DNA from 3 places in the Erythrobacter sp. LQ02-29 genome. Region 1 is predicted to be linked to each of the others. Evidence: predicted binding sites of a transcription regulator. Region 1 holds the regulator's gene; each other region holds the start of a gene.
The links. The regulator LexA, encoded in region 1, represses DNA repair genes until DNA is damaged. The targets are predictions, from matches to a motif close to GTTCCNCNCTTGTTCT.

Region 1 (8,007 bases):
TCGCACGGCGCAAGGGTGAAACTTCGCCCGACCAACTGCGCGAAAAGATCGCCATGCAATCAGCACCGCGCGGGTTCGAACTGGCGCTGCGGGAAAAGTCCACAACCGGCTTCGGCCTCATCGCGGAAATCAAGAAAGCTTCGCCGTCCAAGGGGTTGATCCGCCCCGATTTTCGCCCGGCTGATCATGCCCGCGCCTACGCCGCCGCAGGCGCGGGGTGCCTTTCCGTCCTCACCGACGAACCCTATTTTCAGGGGCACGCGGACTACCTCCTCGAGGCTCGCGCGGCTTGCGATCTGCCCGTGTTGCGCAAGGATTTCATGGTCGATCCGTGGCAATGCGTGGAGGCGCGCGCTATGGGGGCCGACGCGATCCTGATCATCGTCGCGGCCCTGTCCGATGGGCAGATGACCGAAATCGAGAATGCGGCCACCGAACTGGGAATGGACGTGCTGGTCGAGGTTCACGACGAGGATGAATTAAAGCGCGCGCAGCTGCTGAAAAGTCGCCTGATCGGGATCAACAACCGGGACCTGCGCACCTTCGAGACCGATCTTGCGGTTACCGAACGCCTCGCCGCCCAGGCACCCGAAGGTGCCGTGATCGTCGGGGAGAGCGGGATCGCTACCCACGCCGATTGCCAACGCCTTGGCGATGCCGGGGTGCGATGCTTCCTGGTCGGGGAAAGCCTGATGCGGCAGGACGATGTAGAGGCGGCCACGCGCACATTGCTGCATGGCTGAGCGCGCAAGCTGTCCTACTGTGGCGTCATGGAGCAATATCGCCGCCATGATCGCCCGTTCGATCCTGTCCGCACCGCGTCCGAATTGCGCAACCAGCGGTAGATTTTCCGAGCCCAGGACTGTGTTCCAAGTGTTCCATCCTGTAGGACTTGCCGGATCCGGAGAGACACTATGAAGTTACTCGGTACGCTCGTCGGCCTGCTGATGATGGCCATGGGGACGGTGTGGATCCTTCAGGGTCAGGGCATCGCCTTTCTTGGCAGCTTCATGGCCTACGATCGCCAGTGGACAATGTGGGGCGCGGTCCTGCTGCTGGCCGGTCTCGCAATCGCCATCTGGTCGAACAGGCGGAGGCGTTAGGAGGCCGATGGCCGAACTCACCCATCTCGATGAGCATGGCCACGCGCGCATGGTCGATGTTGGTGGCAAGTCCGCCACCGCGCGGGTCGCGGTCGCCACCGGTCGCATCCGCATGTCCCCCGAAGCGCTGGCGGCCGTTCGCAACGCCGACGCGCCCAAGGGCGACGTTCTCGCCGCGGCCCGGATTGCCGGGATCATGGCGGCGAAGCGGACCGGTGAGCTGATCCCGCTATGCCATCCGCTCGCGCTCGACGCGGTGGGCGTGGCGTTCGCGTTCGACGACGATGCGATCCGGGTGGACGCGACCGCTTCGCTGACGGGCAAGACCGGCGTGGAGATGGAGGCGATGACCGCCGTCTCCGTCGCGCTGCTGACGATTTACGACATGGCCAAGGCGATCGACAAGGCGATGGTGATAGAGGGCGTACGCCTGCTCTCGAAGCGCGGGGGAAAGTCGGGCGAGTGGCGCGCGCCGGAATGAAGACTCCGCCGATCCCATTGGAAGAAGCGCAGTCCCTCCTGCTCGAGCTGGTGAAGCCGCTCGGGACGGAAACGCTCGGCGTCGATGACGCGCTGGGGCGCTATCTGGCGAAACCGCTGGCCGCGCGCCGGACTCAACCTTCCGCCGACCTCTCCGCCATGGATGGCTACGCCGTCGCCGGAAACGGTCCATGGCGGATCGTCGGTGAAAGCCGGTGCGGCGCGCCGTTCGACGGCTCGCTGACCAGCGATCAGGCCGCGCGGATATCGACCGGTGCGATCATGCCGCGCGGCGCCGATGCCGTCCTGTTGCAGGAGGATGCGGCCCGCGAGGGCGATACCCTGTCGGCCAACGACCGACCCCATGCGCGCCATATCCGCCGGCGCGGGTTCGACTTCGCGGAAGGCGACACGCTGCTGCACGCCGGGTCGCGCATCGGTGCCGCCGCGATCGCCCTCGCGCGCTCCGGCGGTCACGCGACCCTCGAAGTCGGAACCATGCCGAGGCTCGCGCTGCTCGAAGGCGGCGACGAGCTTGCGAGCGATCCCTCGCAATGCACAGAGCACCAGATACCTGCCAGCAATGCCGCCATGCTGCGCGCCATGGCATCGCACGTTCCCTGCTCGGTCGCGGTCGAGGATCCGATCCCCGACCGCATCGATGCTCTGGTCGAAGCTTTCGAACGCCATTCCGATGCCGACCTGCTGGTGGTTTCGGGCGGTGCCTCGGTGGGCGACCACGACCTGGTGCGCCCCGCGCTGGAGCGAGCCGGGGCGCAGATCGCCTTCTGGCGCGTCGCCATGAAGCCGGGAAAGCCCCTGATGGTGGCGCAGCGCGATCGTCAGCTGGTGCTCGGCCTGCCAGGCAACCCCGTCTCCAGCTTCGTCACCGGCCTCCACTTCATGCTGCCTGCTGTGCGCAAGCTGGCCGGTGCGGCGCATCCGGTTGCCAAGCCGCTATTGCTGCCCCTCGCGGAAGAACTCGCCGGTGGCGGCCCGCGGCGCGAGTTCCTCCGGGCACGATGGGATGGCGAGGCGCTTCATCCGCTCGGTCAACAGGATAGCAGCGCGCTGGAGGCACTGGCCGGCGCCGACGCACTGATCGACCGCCCGATCGACGGCGAACGTCTGCGCGCCGGATCGCTGGTGCCCGCCTATTGGATCGGAAATGGCGCTTTTGCTTGACGGCGCTCTATCTGTTTCCTAATTGTTCCACATTCGTTCGCCGATAGGCGGATGATTGGAACAACGATGCAGGAGCCTGTCCATGCTCACCGCCAAGCAGCACGAGCTGATCCGCTTCATCCAGCAGCGGCTGGAGAAGACCGGGATTTCCCCGTCGTTCGAGGAGATGAAGGAAGCCCTCGACCTCAAGAGCAAGTCGGGCGTGCATCGCCTGATCTCCGCCTTGGAGGAACGCGGCTTCATCCGCCGCCTGCCCAATCGCGCGCGGGCGCTGGAAATTCTCAAGCAGCCCGAGGATGCGGTTGGCGGTGGTACCCCGCAGGCGGCGAACGATGTGGTCACTTCGGCGAAGGCCGCGTCCGCCAAGGCACCCGAACCTGCTAACGACGTCATCGAGATTCCGCTGCACGGGCGCATCGCGGCAGGTGCGCCGATCGAGGCACTGGAAGATTACCAGAGCCTGCCGGTCCCGGCGGCGCTGCTCGGCCCCGGCGATCACTACGCGCTTGAGGTATCGGGCGATTCGATGATCGAGGCGGGCATCTTCGACGGGGATTACGCGTTGATCCGGCGGACCGACACGGCCCGCGATGGAGAGATCGTGGTTGCACTGGTCGACAACGAGGAAGCGACGCTGAAGTATCTCCACAAGGACAGCGGCCGCATTCGGCTGGATCCGGCAAACTCCGCCTATCAATCGCAGGTTTACGATTCGGCCCAGGTCCAGGTGCAGGGTCGGCTCGCGGGGCTCCTGCGGCGCTATCACTGAGGGTTTCCGGCCGAGCGTGCGTCTACGCGGTACGCGCTCGGGATCAGTTGTCTCGCGGCGCGCGCCACCAGCCATGTTCGCCCTGCCCGTCGGCCACCGTGGCCACGCGGCGGTCGTCGAGATAGAGCGCCAGACCCCCGCTACGGCTGAGAAAGCGCCGATCGGCCAGCAACCAGCGGGGGCGGCAGGTATAGGGCAGGTAGCGGTCGGCCACGACGATATCGGCTCTCTCGCATGCGGCGGCCAGCGCTCTTTCGGACACCAGATCGCGACTGCGCGCCATGAGGATGCTCCAGTGCCGGTCCCCTCGGTCGAGCTCGACGGTGCAGAAATCGCGGCTGCATCGCGCCAGGGCCGAATGGTCGATGCCGACCGTCTCCGCTCCCCTGCCGCCGAGTTCCACCAGCGTGTCCCGCGCATACCCGGAGCGCCCCTCGCGCAGCATGACGAGCCTGCCCTCCTCGTCCGCGATGCCCACATTGCGGCCATCCCGCCCGATCAGGATATCGGGCGCAGGCGTCATCACAAGAAGACCGAGCGCCAGGGTCACGGGCAGGAGGCCAAGCAATCTGCCGCGACCGCTCCACAAGGCGAGCCACAAGCCGCCCAGCACGAACAGCGCGATCGTGAGACCGCTCATTTGCGGGGCAAGCTTGACCGCCCCCGGCTGCGAAGCGGCAAAGTTAGCAATCGCCAGCAGCAGGTCGAGCGACCAGCCCGCCAGCCACCACACCGGTCCGCCCAGCCCCACCAAGTCAAGCACGAGCGCGAGCGCGATCAGCGGCATGCTGACGAAAGTGGTCAGCGGTATGGCGAGAACATTGGCGAACGCCCCGTACAGACCGGCCCGATGGAAATGGAACAGCACGATCGGCATCAGCGCAATCTCGATGACGAAGCCCGTCAGCAGCAGCATGGCAAGGTGCCGCAGGAACCGCCTCGCCATGCCCTCGTCGCGCGGTGCGAGGAAGCGCCGGACCGGTCCCGTATTGTGAAGCGCGACGAGGGCAATCACCGCGCAGAAGCTCATCTGGAAGCTCGGCCCGACCAGCGCCTCCGGCCATGCCAACATGACCACACTCGCGGCGACCGCGACCATGCGCAGGCTCAGCGGTTCGCGCCCCAGCGCCAGCGCCAGCAGCACCAGCACTGCTCCGACGCAGCTGCGCACCGTGGGCACCTCGGCCCCGGTCAGCAGGGTGTAACCGATCCCGGCCGAGGCCCCCACGGCGGCAGCCATCACAGGGAGACGCACGCGCAAGACGAGCCACGGCCACAAGGCCAAGATGCGCAATGCGAGGAAATAGGCGGCAGCGATCACCGCGCTCACATGCAGACCGCTGATCGAGAGCAGGTGCGTCAACCCGGCATCGCGCATCGCGCTCTCGTCCCGCTCGGCGATCGCACCGCGATCACCGCTCGCGAAGGCCGCTGCGATCGCTCCTTCCGATCCGCTCAACTGCCCCCTCACATGCTGCGAAAGATGCCGCTGCGCGCGGCTGAACGGACCGGCCTCGCTTTGGCCCACCGACAAGATCTCGATCTCCCCTATCACCGAGCCCGTCGCGGCAAGCCCTTCGAACCAGGCCGTTCGCGCGAAATCGTAGGCTCCGGGCACGAGCGGTGGGGCAGGCGGCATGAGGCGCGAGCGAAGGCGAACGATATCTCCCTCGTCCGGCGGCGCATTGTCGGCGAGCAGCGGCACGTTCACCCGGACCTTGCGAGCGTGACCGTCCTGCGCGTCGCGATATGCCAGGGTAAGACGGCTTCGATCGCGGGCGGGCTGGTCTTCACGTTCCAGCACCCGGCCCTGTAAGGTCACCACCCGCGGGTAGGCGAGAGGCTCGGCGCCTACCGTTGCGGAACGCGCCCAGACCAGGCCGATACCCAATGCGAAGACCAGCGTAGCGATCATTACCGCCCGTCCGAGATACTCGCGCGTTTCGTTACGCGAAATCGCCCACCCCCACAGCGCCATCAGAAGAGCCGCTGCGATGGCCGCGCCCCATTCCCATCGGCTGTGAAGCGCAAACCAGCTCGCAATCCCACCGGCCAGAACGACGGCCAGCCACGGTGCACGATCGAAACCAGCATTGGCCAGGGCCGAATCGAGTCTCGTGGCGATGCTGGACAAGTGCACGCGCGAATGCCAAGGCACGTGCTGCGCTGCAGCATCCCCCGGGCCGGGGCCCGCCCCCATCGGCACATTCGGTACGTTGCTGCTGGCCATTACGTGATTTGAAAGGAAGGCTCGCCCCATGGCAAGCGACAGCAGCGCCTCAGCGAGCCCGGTGGTGACGCGGTTCGCCCCCTCACCGACCGGCTATCTGCATCTGGGCGGTGCCCGTACCGCGCTGTTCAACTGGCTGTTCGCCCGCCATCATGGCGGCAAGGCGTTGTTGCGGATCGAGGATACCGACCGCGCCCGATCCACCCCGGACGCGATCGAGAAGATCCTCGACGGGCTGGAGTGGCTCGGGCTCGATTACGACGAAGCGCCGGTGTTTCAGTCGGAGCGCGCCGAGCGTCATGCGCAGGTGGCGAACCAGCTTCTCGCTGCAGGGCACGCCTATAAATGCTTCGCGACGCCCGAGGAACTGGAGGCGATGCGCGCCGAGCAGCGCGCCAACAAGCAGCCCTTGCGCTATGACGGGCGCTGGCGGGACCGTGAGCCGGGCCCCGAGCAAGACGGCATGCCCTACACCATCCGCATCAAGACGCCGGTCGACGGAGAGACCGTGATCGAGGACGCAGTGCAGGGCACGGTGCGCGTCGCCAACAGCGAGATCGACGACTACATCATCCTGCGCGGCGACGGCACGCCGACCTATATGCTGGCCGTGGTCGTCGACGACGCCGATATGGGCTGTACGCACATCATCCGCGGCGACGATCATCTGAACAACGCGTTCCGCCAGCTGCCGATCATCCGCGCCATGCAGGAAATGGGAGAGGACTGGCGCGAGCCGGTCTATGCGCATGTGCCCCTGATCCATGGCAGCGACGGTGCCAAGCTGTCGAAGCGGCACGGGGCCGTCGGGGTCGAGGCGTACCGCGACGAGCTGGGCGTGCTGCCCGAAGCTTTGTTCAACTACCTCCTGCGGCTCGGTTGGGGCCACGGCGATCGCGAGGAGATCACGCGGCAGGAAGCGATCGAGCTGTTCACGCTCGAGGGCGTTGGCCGGAGCCCCTCCCGCTTCGATCTCAAGAAACTCCAGAACCTCAACGGGCACTATATCCGCGAGGCGGACGATGCCCGCCTCGCGAAACTGGTGGCCGAACGGATCGGACCTGAAGCCGATGCGGAGCTGCTTCGGCAGGCGATGCCGTTCCTCAAACCGCGAGCGAAGGACGTGAACGAACTGGCCGCCTCGGCCGCGTTCCTTTTCACCTCCCGACCGCTCGAAATGACCGAGAAGGCGGAAGGGTTGCTCGACGCCGAAGCGCGCGCCCGCCTGAGCGAGGTGTCGCAGGCCTTAGCAGCGGAAAACGACTGGACATCCGAGGCGCTGGAGGCCACGACCAAATCGCTTGCCGAACGGCTGGAAATCGGCCTGGGCAAGTTGGCGCAACCCATGCGCGCCGCTCTCACCGGCACGACCGTTTCGCCCGGAATTTTCGATGTGCTCATTCTGCTCGGCAAGGAAGAATCCCTTGCCCGGATCGACGCACAGGCCCGAGCGTTGAGCGAATAAACCAGACTAAGGAGGCCCAATATGGCGGACAAGACCGCAACACTGGAACTGGCAGGCGAAAATCATGACTTTCCCGTTCTGAAGGGGTCTTGCGGCCCCGACGTGGTCGATATCCGCAAGTTGTATGGCTCCACCGGCTGTTTCACCTTCGACCCGGGCTACAAGTCGACCGCGGCTTGCGAGAGCGCGCTGACCTTCATCGATGGTGAAGAGGGCGTGCTCCTTCATCGCGGCTATCCGATCGGCGAACTGGCCGAAGAATCCAGCTTCATGGAAACGGCCTATCTCCTGCTGAATGGCGAGCTGCCGGTGCAGGACGAGCTGGACGATTTCACCTACACCATCACGCGCCATACGATGCTGCACGATCAGCTGCGCCAGTTCTATCAGGGTTTCCGGCGCGATGCGCACCCGATGGCGATCATGTGCGGCGTGGTGGGTGCGCTGTCGGCGTTCTACCACGACAGCACCGATATCTCCGACCCGGAGCATCGCAAGATCAGCTCGCATCGCCTGATCGCGAAGATGCCGACCATCGCCGCTTGGGCATACAAGTATTCGATCGGGCAGCCGTTTATGCAGCCCCAGAACGACCTGTCCTATACCGGCAACTTCATGCGCATGACCTTCGGCGTGCCGGCGGAGGAATACGAGCTGCACCCGGCGGTGGAAAAGGCGATGGACCGAATCTTCATCCTCCACGCCGACCACGAACAGAACGCCTCGACCTCTACCGTCCGGCTCGCGGGCTCTTCGGGAGCTAATCCGTTCGCCT
Region 2 (8,007 bases), 560 kb from region 1:
CCTGTAATCTCCCGCAAAGCGCTCCGGATCGGAAACCCGTGCTACGGCCTACAGAAATCACCGTGTCGCGCGCGTCGCAGCGCTGACTTAGCGCCGCGAACTCGAATTTTCAATGAACATCGCCCTCTAACGGGGGCGGTCAGGCTGCGCAAACAGCCTGAACCGCGAGCTGTCACTCGCACCTTGGGTCGGCATGCTCGACCCTTAGCTCCCCCGGCCGTCACGGCGGGGGTCCTACTAGGTATTCTAAATGAAGGAGTCGATTCGATGCGCATCTTGCGGTGCGCTACTTTTCAAAGCAGAACGGAACGCATTGGTGGGCCGCGTCGAGGTAAAGTGTCGCCGTTGCCGCCATTTCAACATTCTGAGGCCTTCGAGCCCTCCCCAGAGCGCCAATTGAGCAGCCTGTGGAGAAAGTCCTTGTGGCTTCACATACCGAACCTACCAAACTTCTCGGGATCTCGCTTTGTGCCGGATATGCCGGACTGGACCTCGGCATCAGCATCGCCGAACCCCAATATCGAACTGTGTGTTACGTCGAGCGGGAAGCCCATGCAGCGGCCACTCTCGTGGCGCGGATGGAAGACGAGGCGTTGGATCAGGCGCCTATATGGGACGATCTCAAATCCTTCGATGGCCGAGCGTGGCGTGACCGCGTTCATATCCTCTCTGCCGGATATCCCTGCCAGCCATTCAGCGTCTCCGGGAAACGAAGAGCTGAAGATGACCCCCGACACCTCTGGCCCGAAGTTGCACGCATCATCGACGAAGTCCGACCATCAATTGTCTTCGCGGAAAACGTCGAAGGCCACATCGATCTGGGATTTGCCGAGGTCGCGACCTGCCTTCAGGACTTGGGCTTTGACACAAAAGCGGGCCTGTTCACGGCGCGAGAAGTCGGTGCTCGCCACCGCCGGCGACGCCTCTTCATCATGGCCGACGCCGACCGCCACCGATGCCGGGTATTACCCCGAACTGCTGATCGATTCGGGAAGGGTATCACCGAAGAGCCCGTTGGACATCGTTCCGTCGAGCTCGGGCCAGTACTCGCTGGAGAACGCAGCGCGGATCTGGACTTGGCTTTGGCTCCTACTAGCGGCTCTGGGGGTAAAGCTGAGCGACCGTTGCCCCTCTTCGCTCCCGGTCCGGGTGAGCTTGAAGCATGGGAAGACCTCCTTCGTAAGCGGCCTGATCTCCAACCCGCGCTTCTACGAGCTCATGTTCGGATGGCCGATCGATTGGACCGCACCCGAGGAGTCGGTAACGGGGTTTCAAGTTTGGCGGCAGCGTATGCGTGGCGCACTCTCCGCGCTGCCTTCATGTGATGAATAAGCGATCCCACGTCGCGCCAGCACTATGGACCGGGACGCGCATAAAGCGTGTCCCGGTTTCTCAACGCTGAACTGTCCCAGTTTCGACAGTTGGGCGTTAGCTTATCCGCGGATTTGCGCGCCTTCGCACTAAGTGGGACACCGTTGGTCTGTAACTGGGACATCGAAACGGGTTTCCGCGGTTTTCAGCCTCAAGATCGCGCGACGACACCTAAAGATGTGCCAGAAATTTAGTCGGTTTCCGGAGGACGCCTACGCCTCACGAATGCGCCGTTTTCCGCTGGTTACAGTCCCATTTCATCCCAGCAGATCACGCCAAATCCCGCCTTATCACCGAGAGTGAATAAATGGCGCATCACAATGTCGAATTCCCTGAGGAATCGCTCGATACGGCGTATCAGCATGGAAGGATCTCCGAAGGCTGCGAATCTGTGTTCCTGTTCTGTTCTGATTCGTTCCACTCGAAATCCTACTTGTCTAGGAGTTTTCCTACTGGTAGGGAGCGTGGACGATCATGACGTCCGATCCATCATCCGAACCGCGCGAGCGCCTGCTCGCCTTGGCGCAGGAAAAGCGCGCCAGCCTTGCCGCGCTGTCGGAGATGATCGGGCGCAATCCCAGCTATTTGCAGCAGTTCGTGCGCAAGGGCAGTCCTCGCAAGCTGGAGGAAGGCGACCGGCGGCGGCTAGCCGAATTCTTTGGCGTGGCGGAAAGCGAGCTCGGCGGTCGGGAGGAAAATTCCTATGCGGGCGGCGGAAAGGCGGATAAATCCTTCGTCGCCATCCCGCGTTTGGGGATCGCCGCGTCGGCAGGACCGGGGCAATTCGCGCAGGGCGAGAAACCGTTCGACCATTTCGGCTTCTCCGCCCGCTGGCTGCGCGACAATGGCTTCGACCCCAGGATGCTGTCGGTGCTGACGGTGGAAGGCGATTCGATGGAGCCGCTGCTGCGCAAGGGCGACGAAATTCTGGTCGATCGCACGCCGCGCCCCTTGCGCGACGCGATCCATATCGTGCGGATGGACGATACCCCGCTGGTCAAGCGGGTGGCACTCGCCGGGCATGGCCGGGTCGCCCTGTTGAGCGAGAACCCGGCCTATCCCGCGCTCGAGGTAGACCTGGCCGAGATAGAGGTGGTCGGGCGTGTGGTCTGGAAAGGCGGGCGGCTATGATCCGCGCTCACTTCCTCGGCGCGCCGCCAGCAATGCAAGGTCCTTACGCATGAGCGATTGCGGATGCGAGCCCCCGGCGCTGGAAACGGCTGCGCAGAAGCATGCGCTGCGTATCGCGCTGGCGCTGAACGCGGTAATGTTCGTCGTCGAACTGGCGAGCGGCCTGCGCGCCGGGTCGACCGGCCTGATCGCCGATGGGCTCGACATGCTTTCGGACGCTGCCGTCTACGCGATCGCGCTGGTGGCGATCGGCGCATCGTCCCGCTTCAAGGCCAATGCGGCACTGGGCAGCGGCATCGCGCTGTTCGCACTTGGCTTGGGGCTGCTGGCGGAGGTGGCGCGGCGCTTCTTTGCCGGGACCGCGCCAGAGGGGCCCTGGATGATCGCGGTCGCCTCGATTGCGCTGGTGGTGAACGTAATCGTGCTGCGTCTGCTGGCAACGCATCGCCGGGGAGAGGTGCATTTGCGCGCCGCGTGGATATTCACCCGGGCGGACGTGGTGGCGAATGCCGCGGTCATCGCCAGCGGCCTGGCCGTGCTCGCGACCGGAATCGGCTATTTCGACCTGATCGTCGGCGCCGCGATCGGCCTCTATGTCCTGCGCGAAGCGGTCGAGATTGTGTCGGAGGCCCGCCAAGCTCGACGGACCGTCTGAGCTTGCATCGCGGCGGACCTGCGGCCACATCGTTGCCCATGCCCGATAGCCAGACCCAGCCGCCGATGAAGGCCGCGATCATTCCCGTCACGCCGCTGCAGCAGAACTGCTCGCTGATCTGGTGTACGAAGACCATGCGCGGTGCGGTGGTCGATCCCGGCGGCGATCTGGACCGGTTGAAGGCGGGCGTGGAGCGCGCCGGAGTGACGCTCGAGAAGATCCTCATCACCCACGGCCATCTCGACCATTGTGGGCAGGCAGGTGTGCTGGCGAAGGAGCTGGGCCTGCCGATCGAGGGGCCGCAGGAAGCGGACCGGTTCTGGATCGCGCGCCTGGCCGACGATGCGGCCCGCTTCGGCACGCCGGGCGAGCCCTTCGAACCCGACCGCTGGCTCGAAAACGGCGACCAGGTGACCGTGGGCGAACTGACGCTCGACGTGTTCCATTGCCCCGGTCACACGCCGGGCCATGTCGTCTTCGTCCATCGGCCCAGCAGCTTCGCGATCGTGGGCGACGTGCTGTTCCAGGGCAGCATCGGGCGCACCGATTTTCCGATGAGCAATCACCAGGATCTGATCGACGCCATCACGGGCAAGCTGTGGCCGCTGGGCGACGATATCACCTTCATTCCCGGCCATGGCCCGACCAGCACCTTCGGCCGCGAACGGCAGAGCAATCCCTTCGTGGGCGACGCTGCGCTGGCAGGTTAGGGCGCGAACCGGTTGCATTGCGCCGGAATCACGCTATAGGGCGCTGCTTCCCCGCTCGGCTGGGCTTTCAAGGGCGTCCGACCCCATGGGTTGTGCGCGCTCCGGCCTTCGCCTAAGCGGTCCAAGACATAGATTTAGACGTATTTCGCAGGAACAGGTGCCGCCATGGCTGTCCCAAAAAGAAAAGTATCGCCGCATCGTCGCGGCAATCGCCGCTCCCACGATTCGCTGAAGGTCGAGGCCTTCCACGAATGCAGTAATTGCGGCGAGCTCAAGCGCCCGCACAATCTGTGCCCGCATTGCGGCTTCTACAACGGTCGCGAAGTTCTCGCGCCGAGCCTCTGACGATCCGGGGCCCCGGCCCCATAATCAGGAGAGCGCCATGACTTTGCCGCGTATCGCTGTCGACGCGATGGGCGGTGACGAAGGCGTGCGCGTGATGATCGACGGCGCGGCTCTCGCCCGCCGGGATCACGACCGCTTCCAGTTCCTGCTGGTCGGCGACCGCGCGCGCATCGAAGCGGCGCTGGAACATCACCCCAATCTGCGCGCGGCGTCCGAAATCCTGCATTGCGAGGATGTCGTCGGCGGCGACGAGAAGCCGTCCCGCGCACTGCGCCGGGCCAAATCCACCAGCATGGGTCTGGCCGTCAACGCGGTGAAGGAAGGCAAGGCGGGGGCCGCGGTCAGCGCCGGCAATACCGGCGCGCTGATGGCGATGAGCAAGCTGGCGCTGCGCACGATGCCGGGGATCGACCGCCCGGCGCTCGCCGCGCTGCTGCCGACCCTGGCCGAACACGATGCGGTGATGCTGGATTTGGGCGCCAATACGGAAGCCGATGCGCGCAACCTCGTCCAGTTCGCGATCATGGGCGCGGCCTATTCGCGCATCGTCAACGGCTTCACCGCGCCTCGCGTGCGCCTGCTGAACATCGGGACCGAGGAGCAGAAGGGCACGCCGGAACTGCGCGATGCGGCGGCGACCCTGCAGGCTGCAAAGAACCTGCCGCTGACCTTCGACGGCTTCATCGAAAGCGACAAGATCAATCGCGGCGAAGTGGATGTCGTGGTGTCGGACGGGTTTTCGGGCAATATCGCGCTCAAGGCGATCGAAGGTGCGGCGCGCTTCGTGACCGACCTGCTGCGCAACGCCTTCACCAGCTCGCTGCGTTCCAAGATCGGCTTCCTCGTCTCGCGCCCGGCGACCGAGCTGCTGCGCCACCACCTCGACCCGAACAACCACAATGGCGCGGTCTTCCTGGGCCTCAACGGCGTCGTCGTGAAAAGCCATGGCAGCGCCAGCGCGAAGGGCGTGGCGCATGCTGTCGCCGTCGCCGCCCGGCTGCTGGAGGAAGACCTGACCAAACGCGTGGCCGACGATCTCGCCCAGCTCAACCGGAGCGGCTGGGCGCATGGCGGCGAAGCGGAGGCGAAATGATCCGTTCCGTCATCCGGGGCTCCGGCTCCGCCCTGCCGGCGCGCTGCGTCAGCAATGCCGAGCTGGCCGAGCGTGTCGATACCACCGACGAATGGATCGTGGAGCGCACCGGCATCCGCCAGCGCTATCTCGCGGGCGAGGGGGAGACCACCGCCAGCCTCGCGACCGACGCGGCTCGTGCCGCGCTGGACGATGCGGGCTTCGACGCGGATTCCATCGGGCTGATCATCCTGGCGACTTCCACGCCCGACAATACCTTTCCCGCTTCGGCGACGAAGGTGCAGGCCGCGCTGGGAACGCCCGGCGGCATCGCCTTCGACGTGCAGGCGGTATGTTCGGGCTTTCTCTATGCGCTCACCACCGCCGATGCGATGCTGCGCACAGGGATGGCGAAGCGGGCGCTGGTTATCGGCGCGGAAACCTTCAGCCGCATCCTCGACTGGGAAGACCGCACCACCTGCGTGCTGTTCGGCGACGGCGCGGGTGCGCTGGTGCTGGAAGCCGAGGAGTTCCGGGACGAGGCGGGCGCACCGGGCATCATCGCCTCGGCGCTCCATGCCGACGGGGCGCAGCACGATCTCCTCTATGTCGATGGCGGTCCCTCGACGACGCAGACCGTCGGCCATCTGCGGATGAAGGGGCGCGAGGTGTTCCGCCACGCTGTCGTCAATCTCGCCCAGGTGCTGAGGGAAGTGCTGGACGGCGCAGGCCTGACGGCGGAGGAAATCGACTGGGTCGTGCCGCATCAGGCGAATGCCCGCATCCTGGACGCCACGGCGCGCAAGCTGGGCCTGCCGCCGGAGAAGGTGATCGTCACCGTGGACCAGCACGCCAACACCTCGGCCGCGTCGGTGCCGCTGGCGTTCGACCACGGCGTGCGTTCGGGCAAGATCGCCCGCGGCGATCTCGTGATGTTCGAGGCGATGGGCGGCGGCTTCACCTGGGGTGCCAGCCTCGCGCGGTACTGATCCGGCAGGGGTTGGCGAAGCTGTGTCATTAGGGGATTGCCCCGAGGTACGGTTTGCGGTCTAGGGTCTAATTGTTTAATCTATGTTGGATTTTACCGCGGGTCCGCACCGAACGAGCAGGAGATTTGACCGAATATGTCCCGTTCCCAAGGCACGTTGACCCGCGCCGATCTGGCCGAGACCATCAACCGCAAGATGGGCTTCAGCCGCGCGGAGTCGCTGAACCTGGTCGAATCGATCCTCGCCCACATGTGCGAAGCCATGAAAAGCGGCGAGAATGTGAAAATCTCCGGCTTCGGCACCTTCGTGCTGCGCGACAAGCGCGAACGCATCGGTCGCAATCCCAAGACGGGCAAGGAAGTGCCGATCACCCCGCGCCGGGTGATGACGTTCCGCGCCAGCCAGATCCTGCGGGATCGCATTTCGGGGCTCTAAGCCGGTGGCGGCGCGGTTCGAGGACGGGAAGGACGAAGGGGCGCTGCGCACCATCGGCGAAGTCAGTGCCGCGCTGAACATCCGTCCGCATGTCCTGCGATATTGGGAAGAACAGTTTCCCATGCTCCAGCCGCTCAAGCGCAGCGGCAACCGGCGGTATTATCGAACCGCCGACGTTGCCCTGGTCGAAGCGATCGACCGGCTGGTCAATGTCGAGGGCTACACCATCAAGGGTGCGCGCCAGGCCATTGAGGATGGCCGCTCCGATGTCGCGGGTGGGACCGAAAGCGCGCCGCAAACGGACACGGCAGAGGTTGCGCCGGAGCAAGGGCGCGACGCGAAAAACGCCACCATCGCTAGCGACTTGCTGTCGGAACTGACGGATATCCGCGACAGTCTAGCGAAAGCGCTGAACGCATAGAACGGCCTTCCCGGTTTTTGCGGATGCGGAAGCTGGCCGGGCTTTGCCACCTTCTCGATGCCGGTGCTATCGCGTCGGAAGCTACAAGACCTCCGTCGTGGCCTGCATGATCGTCGTCAGATTGTAGGGCTTCCCGACCGTGGGAACCTGCGCGAACCGGTCGGGGTGCGTGACATTCCCATAACCAGTGGCGAAAATGAACGGGCAGCCCTTTTGCGTCAGGACATCGGCCAGCGGATAACTGAGGTCGCCGTTCAGGTTCACGTCGATGATTGCGAGGTCGTAATCCGTTTCGGCGAGCGCCCGCTCCGCATCGGCGCGTGATGCGACAAGCGTGGTTTGCGCGCCTTCATCCGAAATCATGTCGTCGAGCGCGAACCCGATGATGACCTCGTCTTCCACCAATAGCACGCGCTTCCCTGCCAGATTCATGCCGCTTCCAGCTCCGCCCGCATCGAGAAGCGCAACCCATCCGGCTCGTAAGCGACCTCGGCCGAACCGGTGGAACGATCGGAAACCCCGCGTGAGATAAGCCGCGTGCCGAAACCCGGCCTTTCGGGGGGCGTTACAGCGGGCCCGCCCTGTTCCTTCCATTCGAACACCAAGGCCTTCGCTCCGTTCTCGACGACGTGCCACCGTATCGCGATGGAGCCGCTTTCATTGGATAGAGCACCGTATTTCATGGCGTTAGTGCACAATTCGTGGATGATCATCGCAAGGGAAACGGCCGTTTGCGGGGGCAATCGCACCAGATCGCCCGAGAAATCGATCCGTGCCAGTGCATCTCTCGCCGTGGCCTGGGCGGACTGCCGCACGACATCTGCAACCTCGGCCGCACCCCAGAACCCCTCGGTCAAGAGATTGTGAGCCGTCGCCAA
Region 3 (8,007 bases), 1.3 Mb from region 1:
ATAAGATCGACGATCCGCTGCCGCTGGAGTGAGCGATCGCCTACCCTTTGGCGACGATCCTCGCACCGAAATCCTGCGCCGAACGCAGGCCGCGCTGATCGACGCCTTCGGGCGCATCGTCCGACCGATCGACAAGCGCCGGTCACCCGAATGGGTGCTGGTGCATGGCGTGATCGGCGCGCGCAGCAAGACTGCGGTGTCGAACGCGTCCACCGACGCGCTGCTGTCGACCTACGGCAGCTGGGAAGCGGTAGCGAGAGCGCCGGTCGCGGAGCTGTCCGACCGTCTCGCGCGTCAGACGTTTCCCGAGCAATCCGCCCGGCGGTTGAAGGCCTGCCTGGAACAGGTCGTTGCCTTGCGCGGCAGCGTCGACCTGCGGCACCTCTCCAACCTGCCGACCGCGGAGGCGATGGTATGGCTGGAGGCGCTGCCCGGCGTGGGGCGCAAGATCGCCGCCGGCGTAATGAATACCAGCGGCTTCGCCAGGTCGGTCATGGTGATCGATTCGCACCATCGGCGAATCATGCAACGCATGGGGTTCGTGCCGGCCAAGGCCGATACGGCACGCGCTTATGACGCACTCATGCCGCTATTGCCGCCGGAATGGCATGCGGCCGACATGGACGAGCACCACCTGCTGCTGAAAAAACTCGGCCAGACGTTCTGCCGCCCGCGCGAGCCCCGATGCAAAAACTGCCCCGTGCGCGCGGATTGCGCGACGGGGCAGCGGAAACCGTCTTCGCCATATCAGCCCTTGTCAGGCAGGCGGTAGGGCACGAATTCGCCGAGGAACACCGGGCCGGAATAGAACCCGCCGGTGCGATCGATCATGTAGGTATGATCCAGGCGGCAGAAATTCCCGCCGAACCGTTCCGTCACGAGGATATCGCTATCGTCGAGATTTTCGGGATGCTCCGGCCGGTTGACCCAGATCGTGCTGCCCTGGCGATAGACGATCGCGGTCTTGTCGATGATCGTCATCTGCGGGCTGGTGCCGCTCACGAAGATACAGTCCTCGGCCTCGCCAGCGACGCGACCTTCGAGCATCTTGGCCAGCTTCTGCTCGCCCTTGCTGGGCGCGTCCTGGGCCGAAGCTGCAGGAACGACCGCCATCGCGGAGGCGGCCAATGCGGTTGCAATCAGCTTTTTCATGGTTGGTGTACTCCTTTGCCGTCAGGCAATAGCGGATATACACTGAACCGAAGCTGAGTGTGGCCGGTTCCGGCGGCGCGACGGTTTCAGCGGTGGCCCGGGTCGGCCCCTTCCGAAATGTCGCGCAATGCCGCTTGGTCGACCCCGTCGGCGGGTCCGCCTTCCAGCACGAAGCGGCGGTCGCAGTAACCGCAATCGACGTAGCCGTGCTCGTCGATTTCCAAATAGACCTTGGGGTGGCCCAGCGCGGCGGGGCGATAGTTCGCGCCGCTGCGGATATCGGTCGCGCCGTCGCACCATACGCGGCGCGTCAGGACCTTCACGGTTTCGGGAGGCGGTGTCATCATAGTGGGTGATGCGATAAGGCTCCGTCGCGCGGCTGGCAACGGGCAAGGCGCGCCGCTCTAGCCAAAGACATCGCGCGGTCCTAAGCGCACGGGCCATGACCCAGCCTCCCGCCATCCGGATCGACAATCTCGTGAAGCGCTATGCCGGGGAGAAGGGCGGCGAGGGCAAGCTCGCGCTAAAAGGCGTCAGCTTCGACGTGCCGCAGGGTGGTATTTTCGGCCTCCTCGGCCCCAACGGCGCGGGCAAGTCGACCCTGATCAACATCCTGGCGGGGCTGGTGACCAAGACCTCAGGCCAGGCATCGATCTGGGGCTTCGACATCGACGATAATCCGCGCAATGCGAAGCGGTCGATCGGGATCGTGCCGCAGGAAATCGTGTTCGATCCGTTCTTCACCCCGTTCGAAGTGCTGGAGAACCAAGGCGGCTTCTACGGCATTCCCAAGGCCGAGCGGCGCAGCGAGGAACTGCTCGCGGCGGTCCACCTCTCGGACAAGCGCGATGCCTATGCCCGCACGCTGTCCGGGGGAATGAAGCGGCGGCTGCTGATCGCGAAGGCGATGGTCCATTCCCCGCCGATCCTGGTGTTGGACGAGCCGACCGCAGGCGTCGATGTCGAACTGCGCCGCCAGCTCTGGGAACTCGTCACCGACCTTAACCGGCAAGGCGTGACGATCGTGCTGACGACGCATTATCTCGAAGAGGCGGAGCAGCTGTGCGACCGGATCGCCATCATCAACCATGGTGAGCTTATCGCTAACAAGCCGACCCGCGATCTCGTCAGCATGGCGCGCGAGAAGATCGTGTCGATCACCGTCGACAAGGACATCGCCGGCCCGCCGATGGAACAGGCGTTCGTGAAGGCGGAAGTGGTGGAGCTGCGCCGGCTCGACATCACCTACGATCGCGACACGACCACGGCGGGGCAGGTCCTGGCGCTGGTGCAGGGCCACGGCTACGCGATCGAGGATGTGACCACGCGCGAGGCGGATCTGGAGGACGTGTTCGTCCAGCTGACGGGCGCGGGCTAGCCCTTCCGGCTTTCAGCCAGAATACCTGCACGACCCATCGGATCGGAGACCCAATCGTTCCGGTCGCGCCGCACGATGTTCGCCCCGCAGGCACGGCAGATGCCGAAGAACCCGTCGCTTTCCACGAACACCCGCATCCGGTCGGGCTCGTGCTTGCCCAAGAGGCATCTCAGTTTCGTCTTGACCACCCTGCGTTCCCATCGCCAGCGATCGTTCCATTGGATCGCCACGCGTAGCCAGTTCCCATCCTACGCTCTGCGCTTGCCGTCAACCTCCCGGCTCGCCATGGGGGAGCCATGTCACATTCCGATCACGACGTACTGGTTATCGGCTCGGGCGCTGCCGGGCTCACCGCCGCGCTGGCGCTGGCGCAGCAGAGGAAAGTGCTGGTTCTGGCGAAGGGCTCGCTCGATGGCGGTTCCACCGCGTGGGCACAGGGCGGCATCGCCGCGGTGCTCGATGCTGGCGACACGTTCGACGATCATATTCGTGATACGATGGTCGCCGGCGCCGGGCTCAACGACCGGGAGACGGTCGAATTCGTGATCGAGCGCGCGCCGCTGGCGATCGACCGGCTGATCGAGCTCGGCGTGCCGTTCAATCGCGAAAGCGGCGACCTGCACCTCACCCGCGAGGGCGGTCATTCCCACCGCCGCATCGTCCATGTCGCCGACGCGACAGGCTGGGCGGTGCAGGAGGCGCTGCTGAAAGCTGCCCAGGCCAATCCCAACATCACCCTGTTGCCGGGGCGCAGCTGTATCGACCTGATCACCGGCCACCATGCGGAACGGTTTTCGGGTTCGGGCCGGGTGTGGGGTGCCTATGCGCTGGACGAGGCGACGGGCGAGGTCGAGTGCCACGTCGCACGCGCTACGGTGCTGGCAGCGGGCGGTGCGGGCCGCGTCTATCTGTTCTCCACCGCGCCGCGCGGCGCGACTGGTGACGGCATCGCCATGGCGTGGCGCGCAGGCGCGCGCGTCTCCAACATGGAGATGATGCAGTTCCACCCGACCTGCCTCTACAATCTAGAGGTCAAGAACTTCCTCATTACCGAGGCGGTGCGCGGCGAGGGCGGACGGCTGATCAACCCGCAGACCGGCGAGCGCTATATGGCGAAATACGATGCCGAACGCATGGAACTCGCCCCGCGCGACATCGTCGCCCGCGCCAATGACGACCAGATCAAACGCTACGGCCTCGACTATGTCCATCTCGACATCAGCCATCAGCCCGCCGATTTCGTGAAGGGACACTTCCCGACGATCTACGAGAAGCTGATGGGCCTCGGCATCGACATGACGAAGGAGCCGATCCCCGTCGTACCGGCCCAGCATTATACCTGCGGCGGCGTGCTGGTCGACCTCGACGCGCGGACCGATCTGCCCGGCCTGTGGGCGGCGGGCGAATGCACCGAAAGCGGGCTGCACGGCGCGAACCGGCTTGCTTCCAACAGCCTCCTCGAATGCTTCGTGTTCGGGGAGGCGGCGGCGCGCGATATCCTAGACCGGTGGGACGATCTGGAAGGGCCGCCGGCGATCAAGCCGTGGGATGCCAGCCGCGTCACTGATTCGGACGAAGAGGTCGTGATCAAGCAGAACTGGACCGAAATTCGCCGGTTCATGTGGAACTATGTCGGCATCGTGCGCACGACCAAGCGGCTGGAGCGCGCGGCGCACCGCATCGCCACGCTGGGGCGCGAAATCGAGGATTATTACGGCGCTTTCCGCGTCACCACCGACCTCATCGAACTGCGCAACCTCCATCAGGCCGCCGACCTGATCGTGAAGAGCGCGCTGAAGCGGCACGAGAGCCGTGGTCTGCATTTCACGCTCGACTGGCCGGAGACCGATCCGGTGGCCAAGGATACGGTGCTGGTGCCGTAGGGATACGTCGGACAAGGCGAAACAGAAGCGGGAGGGACGCACGAATGCCCCAGATCAACGCAAACGGGGTCACGCTCGAATATGAAGATCGCGGGACCCGCGATGCGCCGGTGATCCTGCTGATCATGGGGCTGGGCGCGCAGATGACGCTGTGGCCCGACGAGCTGGTCGATGCGTTAGTGGCCGAGGGTTTCCGTGTGATCCGCTACGACAATCGCGACATCGGCCTGTCGCAGAAGATGGAAGGGGCGAAGTTCCCTGGCCCGGCGAAACAGATCCTGCTGGGCAAGATCGGGCTGAAGCCCGCGGTTCCCTACACCCTGGCTGACATGGCGGACGATGCCGCCGCCTTGCTCGACGCGTTGGCGATCGACCGGGCGCATATCGTGGGCGCGAGTATGGGTGGCATGATCGCGCAACTCGTCGCCGCGAACCATTCTGGTAAGACCATCACCCTCACCTCCATCATGTCGACCACCGGCAATCCGAAGCTGCCCGCTGCGAAGAAGGAGGCGATGGACGTGCTGACCAAGCGGCCCGATTCGGCGGACGAGGCTGTGCTGGTGGCACACGGAATGAAGATCGCGCGTGTTATCGGCAGCCCGGGCTATCCGGTGGACGAGGAGGCTTTGCGTGACCGGGTGACGAAGACCGTCCGCCGCAGCGTCTATCCCGCCGGGATGCAGCGCCAGCTCGCCGCGATCCTGCACGATGGGGACCGCCGCGCGCGCCTCGCCGGGGTCGAGGCCCCGACGCTGGTGATCCATGGCGAGGACGATCCGCTGGTCCCGAGCGCGGGCGGGCGCGATACCGCCGCGAGCATCGCCGGCGCGCGGATCGAGACCTTCCCCGGGATGGGTCACGACCTGCCATTGCCGCTGGTCGATCGCTTCGCTGCGCTGATCGCGGAGCACGCGCGCGGCGCAGCATAATTGCGCCCTCCGATTCGATTGATTTAAAGCCCCGCTCGACCGCTTTTCCGGCGATAAATTTTTTCACGGATTCGTTTTCCGGCTTGCCTTGGCGAGAGGCCAGCTTGGTCCACGCGTCGCGGTGTATTGTCATCATGAAACACCTGTGATCGGGACGGGTGCTCACGGCAAATCGCCCTTTCGCCCTATTGCGCATTCCGCCGCTCTGATTCAGTATCTAGTGGTTCGCTTCGCAGACGAGCCCCAAGACCTAGCGGTGCCGGGACAAACCGGTGGGCAGACTGTGGACGGCCTGGGGACTGACGGGGGACGGGAAATCCTGCGAACCCTACCTATATGCAAGACGGACGCACGGCGCTCGACTTGCACGAACATATGTGGAACATTCGGCGATATCACGAATCGTCGGGAAGCCAGCGATTGGGGCGACGAGATGGATTTCAGCAAGGATACCGGGATGACGATGGATAGCGCGGATGCGGCCGTCGACACGATCGACACGGATACCTCGTCGCAGGTCGCGAAGAGCGACAAGGCGGTGCGCATGGACAAGGGGGACGCGGGCTCAGGTACGCTGGTCGACGCTGCGGCATCCGCCATGGCCGAAGCGATGAAGACCGCGACCTCTCCGCAAAACGACAGCAAGCGGGTCAATGCGCGCCGCTTCGATATCGCGACCGACCCCGCGCGCGACGCGAACCTGACCGAATTCGGCAAGGAGACGTTGATCGACCGTTACCTGCTGCCCGACGAGACTTTCCAGGACCTGTTCGCCCGCGTCGCCGATGCCTATGCCGACGATCAGGATCACGCGCAGCGGCTCTACGACTACATCTCGAACCTGTGGTTCATGCCCGCGACGCCGGTGCTGTCGAACGGCGGCACGGGCCGGGGCCTGCCGATCTCGTGCTATCTCAACAGCGTCGAGGACAGCCTGGAAGGCATCGTCGGCACCTGGAACGAGAATGTCTGGCTGGCCAGCCGCGGCGGCGGCATCGGCACCTATTGGGGCCAGGTACGCGGCATCGGCGAGCCGGTCGGCCTCAACGGCAAGACCAGCGGCATCATCCCCTTCGTGCGGGTGATGGATTCGCTGACGCTGGCGATCAGCCAGGGCTCGCTGCGGCGCGGCTCGGCGGCGTGCTATATCGATGTCAGTCACCCCGAGATCGAGGAATTCCTCGAGATCCGCAAACCCAGCGGCGACTTCAATCGCAAGGCATTGAACCTGCACCACGGCGTGCTGCTGTCCGACGCCTTCATGGAAGCGGTCCGCGATGGCGCGGAATTCGACCTCGTTTCCCCGCGCGACGGATCGGTCCGCAAGACCGTCGACGCGCGCAGCCTGTTCCAGAAGCTGGTCGAAACGCGGCTGGCGACGGGTGAGCCCTACATCGTGTTCAACGACACGGTAAACCGCATGATGCCCAAGCATCACCGGGAGCTGGGTCTGAAGGTATCGACCTCGAACCTGTGCAGCGAAATCACTCTGCCGACGGGCCGCGACCATCTCGGCAACGATCGCACCGCGGTGTGCTGCCTCTCTTCGCTCAACCTCGAAAAGTGGGACGAGTGGAACGGGGACAAGCGGTTCGTGGAAGACGTCATGCGCTTCCTCGACAACGTGCTGCAGGACTATATCGACCGCGCGCCGGACGAGATGGCGCGGGCGAAATACTCCGCCGCGCGCGAACGCAGCGTCGGCATGGGCGTGATGGGCTTTCACTCCTTCCTCCAGATGAAAGGGCTGCCGCTCGAAGGGCCGATGGCGAAGGCTTGGAACCTGAAGATGTTCCAGCACATCAGCGCCAAGGCGGACGAGGCATCGATGGTGCTGGCGAAGGAGCGCGGACCGTGCCCTGACGCCGAGGAAATGGGCGCGATGGAGCGCTTCAGCTGCAAGATGGCGATCGCGCCAACCGCGTCGATCAGCATCATCTGCGGCGGCACCAGCGCCTGCATCGAACCGATCCCGGCGAATATCTACACCCACAAGACGCTGTCGGGCAGCTTCATCGTGAAGAACCCGTATCTCGAAAAACTGCTGCGCAAGAAGAGCAAGGATTCGACCGCGGTGTGGAACTCGATCCTCGAGCGGGGCGGATCGGTGCAGCATCTCGATTTCCTCACGGCCGAGGAAAAGGCGGTCTACAAGACCAGCTTCGAGATCGATCAGCGCTATCTGCTGGAATTCGCGGCCGACCGGTCGCCCTATATCGACCAAGCGCAGTCGTTGAACCTGTTCATCCCCGCCGATGTCGATAAATGGGACCTGATGATGCTGCACTTCCGCGCGTGGGAGAAGGGCATCAAGTCGCTTTACTACCTGCGCTCGAAGAGCGTGCAGCGCGCCGGCTTCGCTGGCGGGGTGGAAACCGACAACACCCCCGACGCGGCGAAATACGAACTCGCCGCGGGCGACGGCGCGGAAACCGATTACGAGGAATGCCTCAGCTGCCAGTGAGATTTCGGTAGTCCCCAAGCGGGTTCGAATTAAAGACCCCCCCACTCCGGACAGGATGCGGGGGGGGGCGTTTGGGTGCACGACTTTCAGTCGGAGCCGGCGCGGATACCGGACACGACCACCGCGCCAACCTGTCTCGAATTCGTGCGGCCGTCTGATCTTTCGTTGCATGCTCGCCCTCGACAGGACAGGAAGAGC

Region 2: the regulator LexA is predicted to act here: its motif matches at 1,765-1,780, upstream of MKP08_RS08405 (S24 family peptidase).
Region 3: the regulator LexA is predicted to act here: its motif matches at 5,714-5,729, upstream of MKP08_RS04740 (ribonucleoside-diphosphate reductase subunit alpha).

The regions. Positions count from the first base shown of each region.
Region 1 covers NZ_JANCNT010000001.1:2,258,715-2,266,721, forward strand. The annotation lists gene trpC (indole-3-glycerol phosphate synthase TrpC) at 1-743, shown strand, start outside; gene MKP08_RS11165 (hypothetical protein) at 915-1,103, shown strand; gene moaC (cyclic pyranopterin monophosphate synthase MoaC) at 1,111-1,584, shown strand; gene MKP08_RS11175 (molybdopterin molybdotransferase MoeA) at 1,581-2,768, shown strand; gene lexA (transcriptional repressor LexA) at 2,851-3,537, shown strand; gene MKP08_RS11185 (ComEC/Rec2 family competence protein) at 3,581-5,677, opposite strand; gene gltX (glutamate--tRNA ligase) at 5,796-7,232, shown strand; gene MKP08_RS11195 (citrate synthase) at 7,254-8,007, shown strand, end outside.
Region 2 covers NZ_JANCNT010000001.1:1,696,665-1,704,671, forward strand. The annotation lists gene MKP08_RS14410 (Com family DNA-binding transcriptional regulator) at 251-400, shown strand; gene MKP08_RS14415 (DNA cytosine methyltransferase) at 423-1,325, shown strand; gene MKP08_RS08405 (S24 family peptidase) at 1,846-2,502, shown strand; gene MKP08_RS08410 (cation diffusion facilitator family transporter) at 2,552-3,157, shown strand; gene MKP08_RS08415 (MBL fold metallo-hydrolase) at 3,223-3,867, shown strand; gene rpmF (50S ribosomal protein L32) at 4,033-4,212, shown strand; gene plsX (phosphate acyltransferase PlsX) at 4,250-5,305, shown strand; gene MKP08_RS08430 (beta-ketoacyl-ACP synthase III) at 5,302-6,273, shown strand; gene MKP08_RS08435 (integration host factor subunit alpha) at 6,409-6,708, shown strand; gene MKP08_RS08440 (MerR family transcriptional regulator) at 6,713-7,129, shown strand; gene MKP08_RS08445 (response regulator) at 7,211-7,561, opposite strand; gene MKP08_RS08450 (PAS domain-containing protein) at 7,558-8,007, opposite strand, start outside.
Region 3 covers NZ_JANCNT010000001.1:958,101-966,107, forward strand. The annotation lists gene MKP08_RS04700 (alkene reductase) at 1-32, shown strand, start outside; gene nth (endonuclease III) at 29-772, shown strand; gene MKP08_RS04710 (hypothetical protein) at 748-1,152, opposite strand; gene MKP08_RS04715 (zinc-finger domain-containing protein) at 1,239-1,496, opposite strand; gene MKP08_RS04720 (ABC transporter ATP-binding protein) at 1,595-2,530, shown strand; gene MKP08_RS04725 (hypothetical protein) at 2,527-2,760, opposite strand; gene nadB (L-aspartate oxidase) at 2,827-4,413, shown strand; gene MKP08_RS04735 (alpha/beta fold hydrolase) at 4,458-5,345, shown strand; gene MKP08_RS04740 (ribonucleoside-diphosphate reductase subunit alpha) at 5,779-7,809, shown strand.